Regions from separate parts of the Acetobacterium sp. MES1 genome, predicted to be linked through region 2. Evidence: riboswitches for the same ligand, from Rfam matches in the RefSeq annotation. Region 2 holds a riboswitch; the other holds the start of a gene.
What was found. Region 2 has a riboswitch for glycine ahead of BI182_RS16625 (alanine/glycine:cation symporter family protein). Riboswitches for the same ligand answer to the same signal wherever they lie in the genome.

Region 1 (9,655 bases), on a different contig from region 2:
CGAAATTCCAGTGATGGCTGCAGTGTCGAGTAGCTGATTGGTTACATCGGTGGCGGTAGTACCATCGTAGGTTTTAGATGGGCTGACAGTTGGGACAGTGGTCACACTCAGACTGATTTTGCTCGGTGGGGTATAACCGCCACCGCCGTTATCACCACCGCTGCCCCCGGGTTGTGGCTGAGGTGTCGGTTCTGGGGTGGGGATTACAGGTGGCACCACCACCTCGGGGTCAACCGTATAATTATCGGGAGCCTTTTCAAAGCTGACATTGTCTGAGGAAATCTCGGCTTTGCTGATCCTACCGCTACCAGTGATATTAGTAGGTGCTGACAAGGCCAGGTTTGTTACGGCGGTGGTACTACCAAGTTCAATGGCGGTATTTTGACCGTCTTCGCCGACATCCAGGGTTTTAATGCTGGTCTGCCCCTGGGTTTTAATCACCGCATTGGGAGCATTGACTGTGACTGAATCGAACTCGCCTTCAAGAATCAGGGTTTCGCCAGCAGCGTTTTCGCTTAGGATAACTGGCACTCCGTCAAGGCCGGTGGTAACAATCCGGACGCCGCCATCCGGAGCCTGCTCAACCAGGATTTTCGAATAATTGCCACCGTTAATGTGAATACTATTTTTGCCACCGCCGCAAACCCGTAACTCACCGGAAACTGTGACATTGTTCAAGGTCACGTTTCCGTCGCCAACGGCTTCATCAATGATCAGATTACCATCAATTGTCAAGTTCTGAAGCGTCACATCACCGGTAGTGATAATTACATCCTGATTGATCGATTCGCTTCCGCTACTTGGTCCATAGCTACCGGCTTTACTGTAAATGGTTGATTGGGTCAGATCTTCAAGCTGGTTCATCGCCTTTTGGATAGTTGCAATGGCGGTGGCGATTTCAGCGGAACTGCTTTGCTCATCAATCTTGTTTTGAGAAACAACAGATTGCAGATTATTCCAGGAAGTTTTGCTAAAGTCGGATTCGTTTAAACTTTCAATTTGTTTTATCAGGGCAGTGTAGGCACTTAAATCGGTGCCAGTCGTGGCATCCTTGAAAATTTCCAGTTTTAATGCTTCAAGGCGAAGCGAGCTGCCAACGGTACCAAGCTGTTCACCATCGAGGAACCATTCTTCCGAAACGGATGGCAAGTCGCCAATATTCTGGACATGACCGCAGTAACGGACATGATAACCGGATACCTGTTTGCCGGTGGTGTCAAGCAGAACAATTTTGATCGCTTCAATGCGCAGTCCCTTGCCACGGGTGCCGGCATAGTCGCCGTTTTTAGCCCAAGTGCTGGGATCATTTTCATCATAGTGCCAGCCGATATTCTGGACATGGACGTTGTAACACAGTTCAATCTCCGAGGACACATCCGCATCAGGTTTTAATTCGAAGCCTTCAATTCGTTTACTCTGACCAACGGTGCCGATCATTTCAGGGCTTTCGACCCAGGTGTGATCGGCTGGATAGTCACCCAAATTTTCGATATGGCCACGGGATAAGACCGGGATGATATCAGTCTCGGCAAAGACTGTTTGAATTGGGATGAAGAGGGCAAATAAGAGTAGGGCAAATAGTGTTTTTTTCATAATTTTTCTCCTTTTTAGTATAGCGTTAAATGTAATAATTTTCATATCGCATAATCAATTTAGCTTCATTAAACCAGTTTATTCTACCAGAAATTAAAGCCCAAGCTAACAACGATTCACGAAGAAAATAGCCGTTTCGCAAAAGTGGGCAGCTATTCGGGTAAAGGATAGGCACAATAAAAATAGACACCGTTTGAAATAATATGGTTTCAGTGGTTGACAATTACCGGGGCAGCAGTGTATACTCACAACAACTTGATAAATAGATCAGGCTGAAGAATACAATTAAACGATGGTATGATGAATGATGGATACGGGAGAGACTGCAGAGTGTGCAGCACCGAAGGAATAAGCTGGTATTAGCCATAATATCAGTGATGATCTCAGGTAAAGAGGACCGCATCCGGACATCTCTCTGGAAAGCGAAAACGCACCGAAGGGGCAACTTTAAAACAGAAATCTCTCAGGTCAATAACAGAGCAGAAGGCATTAGCTTTCTGCTTTTTTTGTTTTTTGGTAAAATTAGAAAAAAATGGAGGATTGAAAAATGAGAATTGTTGAAGGGTTGAAGTATTCAAAGGATCATGAGTGGGTTAAGGTAGAAGGCAATCGGGCCACTATCGGGATTACCGATTACGCCCAACATTCCCTGGGAGATATTGTTTTTGTTGAATTGCCGGAAGTGGGTGATCATATTGATAAGGATCAAACCTTTGGGGTGGTCGAATCGGTTAAGGCGGCTTCCGATATTTATTTGCCGGTGGCCGGAACGGTCGAGAAAATTAACGAAGCGCTGAATGATGAGCCAGAGCTGATTAATACCGATGCCTTTGAAAACTGGTTGATTTGTGTTGAAATGGATGATCCCACAGAAGTTGATGACTTGATGGACGCAACCGAGTACGAAGCGTTTTGTCAGGAATAGAAAGCGTGCGAGATCAGCAAATGGGAGATTTAAAACGCACTGTATTATATGACAATCATGTCAAAGCCGGAGCCACCTTGGTAGATTTTGGGGGCTGGGAGATGCCAATTCAGTATCCCCATGGCATTGTTGATGAGCATCTCCATACCCGGATTAAAGCGGGCATCTTTGATGTTTCACATATGGCCCGCTTCATCATCACCGGAAAAGAGGCCACCGCTTTTTTACAGTATGTCCTGACCAACAATGTTTTTGCGCTGGATCTGCTTCAGGCCCAGTATACGATGATTCCCAATAAAAACGGCGGTGCCATTGATGATGCCTACCTTTACCGCTTTTATGAAGATCGCTACCTGCTGGTAGTGAATGCGGCCAACGCCGACAAAGATTGGCAGCACCTGAATAACGAAATCAAAGCCTTTGATGCCCAAATAACCGATCAATCCGCTGAGCTGGCGATGATTTCACTGCAGGGCCCGGAAGCCAAGAATATTTTGAAAAAATTAACCGGGAGCGAATTTTTGACCGAACCCCTTAAGAATGCGTTGGGAATTCTTAATTATCACGGGGCTCCCCTCCTGGTGGCCCGAACCGGCTACACCGGGGAACCCCTGGGGTTTGAACTGTTTGCCAAAGCCGGGCAGGGCCCGGAAATCTGGGAAGAGCTGCTGGGATTGGGTGCCATGGCCGTCGGTCTGGGGGCCCGGGATACATTAAGACTGGAAGCCGGTCTGCCGCTATATGGACACGAACTGGGACTGGATAACGAGGGTCAGGAGATTCCGATTTTTTCCTGTCCACTGGCTAAATTTGCTGTCAGCTTTGCCGCGGATAAGGGCAATTATCTGGGGCGGGAACCACTTCGGGAACAGTATTGCGGCTTTAAGGCCATCATGGAACGGGATTTTAGCGATTTATCCAAACTGCCCAAAATTGTCAGACCCTTGGCCATTACCGGTAAGGGTGTGGCCCGGGCCGGATGCAAGGTTTTTAAAGATGGCAGGGAAGTCGGCGTGATTACCAGTGCCACCATGGTACCCTATTTAAAAGCCGAAGGCTATGGACTGGATAGTCAGATAACCGATGAAAAAGCGATGCGTGGGATTGGCCTGGCGCTCCTTGATGGTGATGTCGAAATCAATGACCTGGTGGAGGTTGAAATCCGCAATAAACGGGTGGCGGCAGTGATTGTGCCCTACCATTTAAAAAGTGATGCGCCCCCGTATGCCCGCCCGATTCTTTATGGTGTGGAGGTGACAAGACAGTTTGAAAGTGCCGCCGATTATCCCGGTAAAGCCCTCAATCTGCTGAAGAAGAGCTTTGACAACAGCCATCACCGGCAGTATGAAACCATTAACCTGATCCCATCGGAACAAGCCCATTCATCGGCAGTACGGTTGTTATCAGTGATGGATCCGTCGTTTCGTTATGCGGAGCACAAAAAAACCAAATCTTTTTATGATTATGACGTTTTTTATTATCAGGGAACGGCTTTTATCGACGAGATTGAATACCTGCTGATGGAGGAATTCAAGCAGTACTTTAACTGTGCCGAGGTTGAAACCCGGGTAATCAGCGGGCAAATGGCCAATATGGCAGTCTTTAGTGCTTTGATGGATTACAAGAATCGGGTCAACCGCAAGGTTGAGGCCAAGCGGTTGGGCTATATCCTGAACAATCATATCATCCGTGGTGGTCATTTAAGTGCCCAGCCAATGGGCGCCCTGCATGATTATATCGCTGTCGATCCCCGGACGGAAAAAACGGCAGTTGTCAATTTCCCGGTGGAGCCGGATAATCTCTTTAAGATCGATGTCGAAGAAACAAAAAAAGTCATTGCGACGTATCGACCGGAATTAATTATCTTTGGCAAGAGTATGGTTCTGCACAAGGAACCGGTACAGGAAATACGCCAATTTATCGATGATCAGCAACTCAATGCGGTGATTATGTATGACATGGCCCATGTCCTGGGACTGGTCGGTGATTATTTCCAGGATCCCTTTAAAGAAGGGGCTGAGCTGGTAACTGGTTCCACCCATAAAACATTTTTTGGTACCCAGCGTGGGGTCATCGCCGGAAATTATGACAAGGATGATTATAAGTATGGCCTTTGGGAAACCATCGAGACCCGGGCGTTTCCGGGCAGTGTCAGCAACCACCATCTCGGCACAATGTTGGGTCTGTTAATGGCGGCCTACGAAATGAATTATTTCAAAGATGATTATCAGCGCACTGTCATTGAGAATGCCAAATATTTTGCCAAAGCGCTGGCCGAAGCTGGACTTGATGTGGCCGGCGATCCACAGATTTCCTATACCGAGACCCACCAGGTGGTGGTGAAGGTTGGCTATGGCATTGGTCCAGAAGTGGCCAGACGTCTCGAAGAAAGCAATATCATCATTAATTATCAGGCAACACCGGAGGAAGAGGGCTTTACCGCTTCCGGGGCAATCCGCATTGGTGTTGCCGAGATGACCCGCTTTGGCTTTACCAGGGAAGCCTTTAAAGAGACGGCTGAATTGATGGCCGATGTGATTCTGCGTAAAAAAGCGGTGGCGGAAGACGTTAAAAAGCTCCGCAGCCAGTTTACTACAATGAAATACTGCTTTGACGATGAAGCGATAGCAGAACAACTTGAAAAACTGAAAGCCACACTATAAAGGAGGAACATCGATGGCATCTTATTTATCAACAACCGGGGAAGAACAACAGGCGATGCTTGAAAAACTGGGTCTGACATCCCGGGATGCACTTTTTGCGGACATCCCCGTGGCAGTCCGGCTGGACCGGGAACTGGCGTTGCCGGAAGCCCTGTCAGAAATGGAACTGATCACATTGATGCGGGAGCTGGCACAAAAAAATACCGACCTGGACAGCTGCACTTGTTTTTTGGGAGCCGGGGCGTATGATCATTTTATTCCCAGTGTTGTTGGCAGTCTGACCTCCCGACAGGAATTCTACACGGCTTACACACCCTATCAGCCGGAAATCAGTCAGGGCACCCTGCAGGCAATCTTTGAGTTTCAATCGATGATCTGTGAGTTGACCGGAATGGAGATTGCCAATGCGTCAATGTATGATGGCGCAACGGCACTGGCCGAAGCGGTGGCAATGGCTGTCAGTCAGACGGGTCGGAACGAAGTGCTGATTGCCAGCACCGTTTCTCCTGAGCATCGCCAGGTGGTGCAAACCTACGCCCACTTTAAAAACGTGCGGGTAAGAGAAATTGGTTTTCAAAATGGTACCATCGATTTAAACGAGCTTGAAGCCTTATGCGGCGCGCAGACTGCTGCGGTGATTGTGCAAAGTCCGAACTTTTTTGGCGTTATTGAAGAGTTGAGCCGGGTAGCGGACCTTGCCCATCAACAAAAAGCGTTGTTTATTGCCTCTGTCGATCCATTGTCATTGGCAATCCTTCGATCTCCCGGCGAATTGGGGGCCGATATCGTGGTTGGAGATGGTCAGTGCCTGGGGAATCCAATCAGTTTCGGCGGGCCGGGACTGGGTTTTATGGCAACAACCAAGGCTCTGATGCGAAAATTGCCCGGTCGGGTGGTTGGACAAACCACTGACCATGACGGCAAACGAGCCTTTGTTTTAACCCTTCAGACCAGAGAACAGCATATCCGGCGGGATAAGGCGACGTCAAATATCTGCTCGAATCAGGCCCTGAATGCCCTGGCAGCAACGATTTATCTGACGTTGCTGGGCAAGGCGGGGCTAAAAGAGGTGGCTACCCTATGCCTTCGTAAAGCCCATTATCTCCATGACAGGCTGATTGCCACCGGAAAATTTACCCCGGCTTTTACAGCCCCATTCTTTAAAGAGTTTGCAGTTATCGGCACAACTGCACCGGAAGACTTAAACAAAGATCTGCTGGGGGATGGAATCATCGGCGGTTATGAATTAAAAAAGGCCTATCCGGAGTTTGAGTATGGCTGGTTGCTGGCGGTCACTGAAAAACGAACCCGCCAGGAAATTGATCAGCTGGTAGAAAAGGTGGTGAAGCATTGTGATTAAACAAGAAGCGCTTATTTTTGAAAAGTCGGTGCCGGGAAGAAAAGCTGATATTCTGCCAATGTGTGATGTTCCCGAGCTATCCATTGATTCCATGATCCCTGAAGCGTTTTTACGTGCAGAAGAAGTGGCCTTACCGGAGGTTAGCGAGATCGATACAATCCGCCACTTTACGGCCCTTTCGCAAATGAATCATGGGGTTGATTCGGGTTTTTATCCCCTGGGCTCCTGTACCATGAAATATAACCCCAAAGTTAATGAAGCGGTGGCTCAGTACTGTGGTTTTACCGGGGTTCACCCCTATCAGCCGGAGCAGACTGTTCAAGGCTGTCTGGAAGTGCTTTATCAAACCGATCGAATGCTGGCAGAGATTACCGGAATGGAACGGGTATCGCTGCAACCGGCGGCTGGCGCCCATGGCGAAATGGCGGGACTGATGATTATTAAAGCCTATCATCAGCACCGAGGTGATACCAAGCGACAAAAAATTGTCGTGCCGGATTCATCCCATGGCACCAATCCGGCTTCGGCGGCGGTTGTTGGTTTTGATGTCATCGAGGTGAAGTCCAATCCGGCTGGTGGGGTTGATCTTGAAGCACTGCAGGCGGTGATGAGTGATGAAATTGCCGGACTGATGCTGACCAATCCCAGTACTCTGGGCTTGTTTGAAGAAAATATTGTCGAAATAGCGAAGATCGTCCATCAGGCAGGAGGCCTGCTCTATTATGACGGTGCCAATATAAACGCCATCATGGGCAAAACCCGCCCGGGTGACATGGGCTTTGATGTGGTACATCTCAATCTCCACAAAACCTTTAGCACACCTCATGGCGGTGGCGGCCCGGGTTCAGGTCCGGTGGGAGTCAAAAAAGAATTGGTTCCCTTACTGCCAGGGCCGGTAGTGGAAAGCGGCACCAATGGCTATTATCTTGATGGTGACCGGCCGCTGTCAATTGGCCGGGTTAAATCGTTCTATGGTAATTTTTTAGTGGTCGTTAAAGCGTTTTCCTACATCCGTTCATTAGGGGCAAAGGGACTACGGGAAGCTTCAGAAATGGCGGTGCTAAATGCTAACTATATCCGTGCTGGGCTCTGTGAGGATTATGAATTGCCATTCGGAAAAACCTGTATGCATGAAGTTGTTTTTTCAGCTCAAAAGCAGGCAAAAGCCGGTGTGTCGGCACTTGATATTGCCAAGCGTCTGATTGATTTTGGCTATCATCCGCCGACGATCTATTTTCCGTTGATTGTCAAAGAAGCACTAATGATTGAACCAACCGAAACCGAAAGCAAAGAAACCCTGGATGCTTTTATTGCGGCGATGAAACAGATTGCCCGGGAAGCCAAAGAAAATCCTGAAGTAGTAAAATCGGCACCCCATGATACCATTGTCGGACGGTTGGATGAGGTAAAAGCAGTACGTAAACCAGTTCTTAAATTCAGTCAGAAGGCGGATGCTTAAAAAAGAGTGTTCAGGGTAAGAAAATAAAAAAGATGGCATCGTTGAGGAGAGGTAATTAAAAGTCTGGCTGATGCCAAAAGAGTGAGGTTGGGATGAATGTATTTGACATTATTGGACCGATTATGGTGGGCCCCTCCAGTTCCCATACGGCCGGAGCGGTGCGGATCGGAAAAATCGCCCGGGCGGTGTCCGGTGGGCAGCCAGCGACGGTGACGATAGAGCTCTATGGTTCGTTTGCCCAAACCTATAAGGGCCACGGAACCGATAAGGCAATTATTGCCGGCTTATTGGGGATGGCTCCGGATGATGAACGCATCAAAGACAGTCTGGAGCTGGCCCGGGACCTGGGCATGGCCTTTAAATTTAAAAAATCCGGCAACAAGGCGGTTCATCCCAATACGGCTTTGATTGCAGCGGTTGATTCACAGGGCAAAAAAACCATTGTCCAGGGATCATCGGTGGGTGGTGGCCGAATTGTGGTCAACCGGATTAATGAGATCAATGTCAAGTTTAATGGCGAATACTACACTCTGCTGGTGCCCCATCATGATACGCCGGGAATGATCGCGGCAGTGACCAATTTGCTGGCTGATCAGGGGATCAACATTGCCGAGATGAACATGTATCGTTCCCAACGAGGCGGTGAAGCAATGATGGTGATTGAAACCGACCAGGCCGTTAATGAAGAACTGGTCAGTTTAATTGAAGCAGTGAACTCTGTAAAAAAGGCGGTTTTAATCAAACCAATCTATTAGGAGCGAAGATGATAAGTTATGATTCCGTACAGGAACTGGCAGACAAGGCGACAAAAAAGGGAAAACCTATTTCGGCGTTGGTTCTGGCCGATCAGGCGCTGCAGATGGAAAGATCCCAGCAAGACCTGATCGAAGAAATGAAAAAAAGCCTGCAGGTGATGGCCGAAGCCGCCAGCAAAGGCTTAAACAGCGGGAGTAAGTCAGCCAGTGGTTTGAGTGGCGGGGATGCGCTTAAAATGAAACAGGCCATTCGTGCCGGTCAGTCCCTCGGCGGGATGGTGCTCAGCGAAACCCTGGCCAAGGCCCTGGCCATTGCTGAAGTGAATGCCTGCATGGGGCGAATTGTGGCAGCTCCCACCGCTGGCTCCTGTGGGATCATTCCGGCTCTTTTACTGACCTTGAAAGAAGCATACGATTTAACAGAAGAGCAGGTAGTGATGAGTCTTTTTACCGCCGCAGGACTCGGTATGGTAATTGCCAAGAAAGCCAGTATATCTGGGGCGGAAGGCGGTTGTCAGGCTGAATGTGGCAGTGCCGCGGCGATGGCGGCGGCAGCAGCGGTAGAACTGATGGGCGGTACCCCACACATGAGTGCCCATGCCTGTGCCATTGCGCTGAAAAGTGTACTGGGGCTGGTTTGTGATCCGGTGGCCGGGCTGGTCGAAGTGCCCTGTGTTAAGCGCAATGCCAGCGGGGCGGCCAGTGCCCTGATTGCTGCAGAAATGGCCATGGCAGGTATTGAGAGTGTCATCCCGGTGGATGAGGTGATTACCGTCATGAAAGACATTGGGGATGCGATGCCAAAAACGCTCAAAGAAACGGCAGAAGGCGGACTGGCCGACACCCCGACAGCCAAGAAAATGGCCCGGGAGATTTTCCGCTAATTCTGGCCGGGATCAT
Region 2 (9,655 bases):
CTGTCAGATAGTGGCGGACAGTTTGAAACGTTGTCAAATAGCTAAACAAAGCGGGAATGCCTGATTGGTGTTAAGTTCATTAAAACAATAAATTTATTGAGTGTAGGAGGGTAAGGAACATCGAAACAGAAAAGACGTCTCTGAAACCCATCATTGAAATAAAGGATCTGGGGAAAACCTTTCGTCCCAAAAGTGGCGAAGTAAAGGCTTTGGATGGTATCAATCTAAGCATTAACCAGGGCGATATTTATGGGATTATTGGTATGAGTGGGGCTGGCAAAAGCACCCTGGTTCGTTGTATCAATCTTCTTGAAAAGCCCACCAGTGGTAGCGTTTTCATTGATGGACAGGATATTTCGAAAATAACTGAAAAAGAACTAAGAACGGTGCGTTATTCAGTGGGCATGATTTTTCAGCAATTTAATTTGCTGATGCAACGCACTGCCGAGAAAAACATTCTTTTTCCCCTGGAAATTGCCGGAGTGGATAAAGAAACGGCAAAAAAAAGAGCGGCTGAATTGTTAGAACTGGTGGGCCTGCCCGATAAAGCCAAGGCCTATCCGGCGCAGTTGTCCGGAGGTCAAAAGCAACGGATTGCCATCGCCCGGGCGTTGGCCAATAATCCCAAAATTTTGCTGTGTGATGAGGCCACCTCGGCTCTGGATCCCTCGACCACCAATTCAATTCTTAAGCTGTTAAAAGAAATTAATCATAAATTGGGGATCACGATTGTGATCATCACCCATGAAATGAGTGTGGTGGAGCAGATCTGCAGCCATGTGGCGATCATCGATAAAAGTCAGATTGCCGAAGATGGCGAAGTTGAAGACATTTTCCGGAATCCGAAAACCGATATTGCAAAAAAAATGATTTTTTCCGAGGGCGATCAGGGTTCGGTAGTAATGGGTAAGAACACCTATCGGGTCGTATTTGACGAAAAATCATCCAGTGACTCGGTGATGGCAAAAATGGTTCTGGAAACAAAATGCCTGGTGAATATTCTCCATGCTGATATGAAAAATATCGATGGCTTCGCTTTTGGACAAATGGTTATTCAATTGCCTGAGGATGAGCTGAGTGCGGCCCGGGCCATTAATTATCTGCGTTCACATCAAATTACTGTTGAGGAGGTGAGCGCTCATGTGGGATAATTCAATGACTGGCCTCATTGCTCAGGGAACGTTGGAAACCCTCTATATGACCTTGGCCTCAACACTCTTGGCCTATCTAATCGGATTACCCATGGGTGTTTTGCTGGTCACCAGCGATTCCGAGGGGATTGTGCCGATGAAGGTAGTCAACCAGGTGCTTAATATTGTTGTTAATATTACTCGATCGATTCCGTTTTTGATTTTACTGATAGCGGTGATTCCCCTGACTCGGATGATCACCGGAACCACTATCGGATCTACGGCTACGATTGTCCCGCTGGTGATTGCCGCAGCTCCGTTTATTGCCCGGCTAGTGGAGTCGTCCATTAAAGAGGTGGATTATGGCATTATTGAGGCCTCTTTGTCAATGGGGGCCAGCCCGATACAAGTGGTGACCAAGGTGATGATCCCCGAAGCAAAACCTTCCTTGATTATTGGGGCGGCGATTGCTACGACCACTATTTTAGGCTATTCAGCCATGGCTGGGATTGTTGGTGGCGGCGGTCTGGGGGACATCGCCATTCGTTTTGGTTACTATCGCTATGAAACCGGGATGATGGTGATTACCGTGGTGCTGCTGGTTTTAATTGTTCAGCTGTTCCAGGAAGTGGGGATGAAAATTGCCCAGAAACAGGATCGCCGAAAATAACGCGTTTGATGATCAGCAGCTGATTATGGTTGACAGCGGAGGAACTTCGTGTTATATTACATATTAATCAACTAGGGATTATATGAAAAGAAATGAAAAGGAGAAGATCATGAAGAAATTAGGTTCAGTATTATTAATTAGTGTTCTTGGTTTAGCCCTATTTACCGGCTGTTCAGCAAAGGGAACAGATGAAAAAACCATCGTTGTTGGGGCCAGTCCAGCACCCCATGCAGAAATTCTGGCGATTGCCAGCGACGTGTTAAAAGAAGATGGGTATACTCTTGAAATCAAAGAATTTACCGATTATGTCCAACCCAATTTAACACTACAGAATAAAGAGTTGGATGCCAACTTTTTCCAACACCTCCCCTACCTGGAAGACTTTAATGTAAAAAACAACACCAAACTGGTGAGTGCAGGCGTGGTTCACTATGAGCCATTGGGTTTATACCCGGGTAAAATTAAGACTCTGGATGCAATTGCCAGCGGTGCGACCATTGCCATTCCCAATGATACCACTAACGAAGCCCGGGCGCTGCTGTTGCTGGAAACCATTGGTTTGATCAAGGTTGATCCCAATGCTGGCCTGGAAGCAACACCAAAAGATGTTATCGAAAACCCGAAAAACATTGTCTTTAAAGAACTGGAAGCAGCACAGCTGGCCCGATCACTGCCAGATGTTGATTTAGCCGTCATTAATGGCAATTACGCCATTGAAGCTGGATTAAACGCCGGTACCGATGCCATTGCCAAAGAAGAAAAAGATTCCCTGGCAGCTCAGACCTATGCAAATATTGTTGCCGTTCGAGCCGGCGATGAAAAAAGTGAAAAAACGTTGGCACTGATGAAAGCACTGCAAAGCGAAAAAGTCATCAGCTTTATCGAAAGCAATTATCAGGGTGCCGTGGTACCAATGTCTTAAGTCAAAATATCCGGGAAGCGTCTCAAATAGAGATGTTACCGACTGTACAAAAGCTAACCCAGTACCGACAATTGTTAGATCATGTTGTGACCTAGGGGTCAGACCCTACGCATCGGAGCGGACACGGCAAAGCCTGTCCGATTCCGCGGCGAACAACAGATTAACAATTGGTCGGTACGGTAGTTTATCGATAACCTGAAACGTCACAAATCGAGGCGTTTCTTTTTTTGTTTAAAAACCAGGATGGGATTGATTTTTAAAATAATCTTGCACTCGTTAAATGAATTGTGATATTATTTTAACGCTGTTGTAAAATCGCAGCACTCTGGAGAGTCTCAAAGATGAGCGCCGAAGGTGTACCCCTGGAAAGATCAGTCTGGCAACGACTGAACATTTCAGGCTATCTCTCAGGCAAAAGGACAGAGCAACCCATTGGTGTTGTTCTCCCTCTTCACAATTAAGAGAAGGAGGAACAAAATGTTTCAACAATTTAATGAATTTTTAGTATGGTTTGACGACCTCGTATGGGGTGTGCCATTGATTGTGCTGATTCTGGCGGTGGGGATTTTTTTGACCATCCGCTTGCACGGACTTCAGATCCGCTATTTACCCAAAGCGCTGAAGTACATGGTGAAGAATGAAGAAGGGGGCGAAGGCGAGGTAACCAGTTTTGGAGCCCTGTGTACAGCCCTCTCAGCAACCGTTGGAACCGGAAATATTGTAGGTGTTGCCACTGCGATTGTCGCCGGAGGACCGGGAGCCTTGTTTTGGATGTGGATTGCCGCCTTGTTTGGGATGGCGACCAAATTCGCCGAAGGAGTTCTGGCCATTAAATATCGGGTTATTGAACCGGATGGACATGTCCTGGGCGGACCTTTTTATTATATCGAAAATGGGATGGGCATAAAATGGCGCTGGTTGGCAAAAGTCTTTGCCTTTTTTGGTGCCGGGGTTGGTCTTTTGGGAATTGGAACCTTCACTCAGGTGAATGGGATTGCCAGTGCGGCCAATAATTTTTTTGATCCCAATAATCAATGGACAGTCAACCTTCTAGGCATGGAATATTCCTGGAGTGTGGTGATTACCGGAACCATTGTTACGATTTTTGTGGGACTGGTGGTAATTGGGGGGCTTAAGCGGATTGCCAATGTTTCTCAGATTATTGTCCCCTTTATGATTGTTATTTATGTATTGTGTTGTGCGATTATTTTAATTACTAATGCCGGATTGATACCGGCGGCCATTACTGAAATTGTCGCCAGTGCCTTTGGTTTCCGGGCAGTGGCCGGTGGGGCCTTAGGCGCCGTGCTGGTTGCTATGCAAAAAGGGATTGCTCGGGGGATCTTCTCGAATGAGGCGGGTCTTGGTAGCGCTCCGATTGCCGCTGCTGCAGCAAAAACCAATGAACCGGTGCGGCAGGGGCTGGTTTCGATGACCGGAACCTTTTTAGATACCATCGTGGTTTGTACCATGACGGGATTGGCGATTGTCTTAACTGGATCATGGAACATCGGGCTGGAAGGGGTGGCGGTGACAACCAATGCGTTTCAGGTAGGATTGCCTTTTGCTCCGGAAGTTAGCTCGTTTTTGCTGATGATCTGTCTGGTATTCTTTGCTTTTACCACCATTTTGGGCTGGAATTATTACGGCGAACGTTGTCTGGAATATCTGTCAAATGGAAAAATGAAGGCTGTGTTAACCTATCGCTATTTGTATATTCTGGCGGTCTTTATCGGACCGTTTATGACCGTTTCAGCGGTTTGGACGATTGCAGACATTTTTAATGGGTTGATGGCATTGCCCAATCTGATTGCCTTGATGGCATTAAGTGGGGTGGTTGTTGCCGAAACCCGGGTCTATGTTAAAAAGCTTAAGAACAAAGAAGTGGAATAGTATAACCTAAAAAATGCCCAATGAAAGCGCGCTTTCATTGGGCATTTTAAAATGGGCTTATTAGCGGGTTCTGCCGCCATGATGCATGCCAGTGCCGTCTTGAGGTTGGGTGCCGTCACAGGTGCCATCACCATTGCCGTATTGGTGGGCCGTGCCGTCCTGGGTGCAATTTTCGTTGTCGCAGATGCCGTCGCCATTGGTATCATGGCTGGCTTGACGTTCAATCCGTTGCTGTTCGGTCAAACCATTGCAGGCACCAGTACCAGCGCCGTGGTTTGGAGCTGCCAGAGCGCTACCAGCGGTAGCCAGCATTAAGGCCAGGGATCCGACTAAAATAAGTTTTGTTTTCATTGAAATTCCTCCGTTTTTTTAGTGTGTTCTGTTGTTGTTTGTATTATATGACGGTTATATGTCAATACTGTGTCAAAAATAAAATTCATGTGATAAAATAAAAATAATTAAATGGTTCATACTGACACAGTATTGTCATAGTAATTGGGTAAACTTTTATAAATAAATAGAAAAGGGAGGGCATGTGAATGAAGGGGATTCGCATTCTGGTGGCAGAAGATGAAGATAAGCTACGGGAAATCGTTTTGAAATATTTAAATAAAGAAGGCTATCAAGGCTTCGGTGCAGCCGATGGAGAAGAAGCTCTGGATTTATGGGCTGAAAAAAAACCGGATTGCATCATTCTGGATGTGACCATGCCCAAGCTTGACGGTTTTGAGGTGCTGGCAGAAATCAGAGAAACCGATAATGTCCCGGTAATCATGCTGACGGCCCGTAGAGAAGAGGATGATAAAATCCAGGGCTTTGAAGTCGGTGCCGATGACTATGTGACGAAACCGTTTAGTCCCCGGGAGTTGATGGTGCGCATCAAAGCCTTATTAAAACGCAGTGGAGTCGTCACTACCGACAACCAGCTCGATGTCTGCGGAGTGCATTTAAATGCAGAAGAACGGCAACTGATCATTGATGATGAAATCATTAACCTGACTCAGAAAGAATTTGAGGTGCTGACCTTTTTTATCAATCATCATCAGCTGGTCTTATCCCGGGAACAGATTCTGGATCGGGTTTGGGGCTATGATTACGAAGGTGATATCCGGGTAGTTGATACCACCATTAAGCGGTTGCGTAAAAAAATGAATAAAAAAGGAGAATGTATTCAAACCGTCAGAGGGTTGGGATACAAGTTTAAGGAATGAGATCTTCGATATTTTTACGATTGATGCTCTATCTGGGGGCTTTTTTTCTGGTCTTGTGTTTGCTGACCTATTATGTGCTTGGTTCCTATTTTGAAGTCTATTATACCGAGAAAAGAACGGCGGTTTTAATTGACAAAACGAGTCAGGCTGCTGCAATGTACAACCAAGGGGGGTTAACCCCGGAACTGCAAGCGTATATTGATGTCGCCGAAGAAGAAGGAATTGTCATTCAGATTATTAAACAACAAACCGTGACAGAAGAAACGTCTTTGGGAAATGTTTCGCCGGAAAATGGGAGCATCGAAATAGTGGCGATACGTCAAGCATTGGATGGCATGGATCAAAGCGAAGGCTCAGGGCTGACTGTTGTTGAAACGAAACGTCTGGCCGCTGGTGGCGAACACAAGGGTGAGGGCAATGAAGCAGGCGAAGGTGCTGGTGGCGGATCCGGGAATGGCTCAGGATCTGGGAGTGGTGCTGGCAGCGGTGCAGAACATGGGGCCGGAGCTGGGCAACAGAACAGTGTCGAAAACCAGGTCAACGCACATCAGCATGAGGAAAGCTTTGTCATCGTGTTGGGAAGTGATGAGCATCAGGTGGAGTGGCTGACTCATAAGATTGTCGCCAATGACGGTGCCCAGATCATTGGCCGAATTCCCCTTTATTCGGTTCATGAGGTCATTGAGATTGTGGAAAATTTTCTGCTGGTATTTTTAATGATTATTTTCGGCTGTTCGTTGCTTTTCGCCTACTTTTTCTCTCGGGGTATTTCCCGCCCGATTATTTCATTAAATCAGCTTTCCCGGGAAATGGGTAATCTTAATTTTACAAAAAAATATCAGGGTACCAGGAAGGATGAGATTGGCCAGTTGGGTAAAACCTTGAATCATATCTCGGATGAACTGGAAGAGGCAATTCTAAAGCTCCAGGAAGAACTCAATAAGGAGCGAACCTTTGAAAAAATGCGACAGCGTTTTACTGCCCAAGTGTCCCATGAGATCCAAACCCCTCTGGCAGTGATCAAAAGCTATGCCGAAGCTCTGGAAGACGGGATTCTGGAGAATCGTGAGGAAGAACAGGAATATTTTGTGACGATTCAGAAGGAAGCCGATAAAATCAGCGGTATCGCCAGCGATCTGCTGGATCTGGCCCAAATTGAGTCCGGTGCCTATCAGCTCAAGAAGGAAGCGGTGTTCGGAGGTGAGGTCATCGCTTCGGTCGTTCAGCGATTTGTAAACACCTATCCGGAAAAAAATATCGTCTTTAATAATCACTGTGATCCGGAAAGAAAAGTGACGATGGATCGGAAACGGATGGAACAGGTTTTTTACAATCTCTTGAACAATGCCATCAAACATGTCAGTCCGGCCGATGGGTTGATTCAAGTAAGTTGCAAAACCCAGGGAAATGAGTGGATTGTTTCTGTTTATAATGTGGGTAAGTCGATTCCACAAAATGAGATCAATCAGATCTGGGAGTACTTTTATAAGGCGCAGTCGGATAAAAAAGGCACTGGTTTGGGTCTGGCTATCGTCAAAGGCATCATAATCTGTCATGGTGGCAAGGTGGCTGTGGATAACCGGGATAAGGGGGTGTGGTTTGAAGTGCGGCTGCCACTATAAAAACTTCAAAAATAGAATTTTCAAAAGCGGGAGATGTGATATAATGAGAAAAAACAGTCGAATTGACAGGAGATAAGAATGAGTTTGTTAAATGAAACATTGGAAAAAATCCAACCACTCAATGAAGAAATGATGAAAACAGCCAAGGATCGGGTCGATTTTTTGCTTAAACCAGTGGGCAGTTTGGGAACCCTGGAAGAGATCGCCGTTCAGTTGGCCGGTATCACCGGGGAAATGTATCCGGATGTCAGCAAAAAAGCGATGCTGGTTTTTGCTGCTGATCATGGTGTCTTTGAAGAAGGCGTTGCTGCGGCACCTCAGGAAGTCACCGGTTTGATGGCGCAAATGGTTATGGCCGGAAAAAGTGGCGTGGCTGCTTTAAGTAAACAGGCAGGTGCCGATATTTTTGTTTGTGATGTGGGCATGAATGCTGATTTGGAGCCGAAATCAAAAATTCTCGATAAAAAAATCAGAAAAGCCACCTCAAATATGCGAAAAGGTCCGGCGATGACCCGGGAAGAAGCGATTCAATCCCTGGAAGTCGGCATTGATGTGGCCCAACGGGCGATTAACAACGGCTATAATATTTTAGGTACTGGAGAAGTGGGGATCTCCAACACCACCGCCAGTGCGGCTATTATTTCAGCACTTAGCGGTGTTGATGCCGGTGAGTTGACCGGTGCTGGAGCCAACCTGTCAGAAGAAAAGCAGGTGGTGAAAGCCCAGGTAATTCGGGATGCTATTGCCCTGAACCAACCGGATAAAGATGACGCCATTGATGTGCTGGCAAAGGTGGGCGGATTCGAAATCGGTGCCATGGCGGGAGCGATGCTGGCCGGAGCGGCCAATCACATTCCTGTATTAATCGATGGTTTTATCTCAACCGCCGCTGCGGCCATTGCCATTGGGATTAATCCGGATGTCAAAGGTTATTTGATTTGTTCGCATGCGTCAGCTGAAAAAGGCGCCGCCTATGCTTCCGAATTTATTGGCGCTAAACCATTCCTGAATATGGGGATGCGTTTGGGTGAAGGCAGCGGTGCGGCCATTGCCTTTAATATTGTCGAAGCAGCCCTGTATATGAATCGTGAAATGGCTACTTACGGTGATGTCGGCCTGGGTGTTGTTTAAAAATTGAAGCAATAATATTAAAGCCCTTCAAAAGTGAAATCTTTTGAAGGGCTTTTTTCAGGCTTGACTGGGATAACATCAGGGATCAAGATAAGTTTTAGAATTTTGTATGTTTTAACAATTGAATTTGACCAATCATTAAAGCTAAACCATAACCAATGGTCAGTGTAACCGGTAATGCCATGGCCGGGAGAGCAAAATATTCCAGCTTTGTAAATGAGGCGAGGATCTCAAAAACAGGTGGAAAAACCCAGGTGATTAAGCAGGTTTGTGGGAAATAGCCAGCCAGGGCACCTTTTGATATGCCCATGACGGTGACAAAGAATAGCAGCAGCACAGCCATTTTCCGGTTTTTGATAATCCGGGGATGAAAAAAAGCACCGGTCATAGCGCCTAAAAAGGCCAATGAACAATGCAGACCAAACCCGATTGCGATATCATCAAACTGTAAACTACGGGTGAATAAGTGACCGTTGTTGACGCTATTTAAGATCATCGGATAGAGGATGCCAATGACACTCATGACAAGGCCGATGATCAGGAGCACCAACAGTCGGCTCAGATAATAACGGGTGTCGTTATTAACCCTGAGTAAAACCAGCTGTTCGGTAACTTGGTTTTCAAGTTCAGCATAACTAAAACCGACAGTGGCCATTATAAAGAAAAGTACGCCAGCCGACTCAGAAAAGCTCGAAACAATCGCAAAAGGCATGATGCCGTAGGCGGCAAACAAATAAATCAGATAGACTAAAAAGGGCAGCAAAAATTTATAAGATTTGAGATAGCATTTGAAATGATAGATTAACAGATTTTTCATTGCTTCATCCCTTCCATCGTGCGCAGTCTGAATTCATCTTTTAACAGCTTCTTGAGAACCGCATGACTGTGATCACTTTGAACAATCAGTTTTAGGCGGTTATGATCCCATTCAGCTCGCTCGATTAAATCCTGAAGACTTGAATCAATTTTCGTCCCAGGCGGGGCTTCGAAAATCAAGATATCATATTTAATTTCCTTTAGGTCGGATAAATCGAGGGGCAGTAACTGGTGATCAGAAATTTCATAAGCATGGTCTG

Region 1: linked by a shared signal. The riboswitch ahead of gcvH (glycine cleavage system protein GcvH) and the one ahead of BI182_RS16625 (alanine/glycine:cation symporter family protein) in region 2 are both predicted to bind glycine.

Annotation. Positions count from the first base shown of each region.
Region 1 covers NZ_MJUY01000010.1:46,895-56,549, forward strand. The annotation lists gene BI182_RS03155 (YDG domain-containing protein) at 1-1,593, opposite strand, end outside; glycine riboswitch at 1,898-2,003, shown strand; glycine riboswitch at 2,007-2,073, shown strand; gene gcvH (glycine cleavage system protein GcvH) at 2,141-2,518, shown strand; gene gcvT (glycine cleavage system aminomethyltransferase GcvT) at 2,539-5,181, shown strand; gene gcvPA (aminomethyl-transferring glycine dehydrogenase subunit GcvPA) at 5,195-6,541, shown strand; gene gcvPB (aminomethyl-transferring glycine dehydrogenase subunit GcvPB) at 6,534-8,000, shown strand; gene sdaAB (L-serine ammonia-lyase, iron-sulfur-dependent subunit beta) at 8,093-8,755, shown strand; gene sdaAA (L-serine ammonia-lyase, iron-sulfur-dependent, subunit alpha) at 8,764-9,639, shown strand.
Region 2 covers NZ_MJUY01000060.1:105,752-115,406, forward strand. The annotation lists gene BI182_RS16610 (methionine ABC transporter ATP-binding protein) at 210-1,151, shown strand; gene BI182_RS16615 (methionine ABC transporter permease) at 1,141-1,800, shown strand; gene BI182_RS16620 (MetQ/NlpA family ABC transporter substrate-binding protein) at 1,910-2,722, shown strand; glycine riboswitch at 3,038-3,155, shown strand; gene BI182_RS16625 (alanine/glycine:cation symporter family protein) at 3,200-4,615, shown strand; gene BI182_RS16630 (hypothetical protein) at 4,676-4,966, opposite strand; gene BI182_RS16635 (response regulator transcription factor) at 5,155-5,826, shown strand; gene BI182_RS16640 (sensor histidine kinase) at 5,823-7,448, shown strand; gene cobT (nicotinate-nucleotide--dimethylbenzimidazole phosphoribosyltransferase) at 7,527-8,579, shown strand; gene BI182_RS16650 (hypothetical protein) at 8,677-9,396, opposite strand; gene BI182_RS16655 (ATP-binding cassette domain-containing protein) at 9,393-9,655, opposite strand, start outside.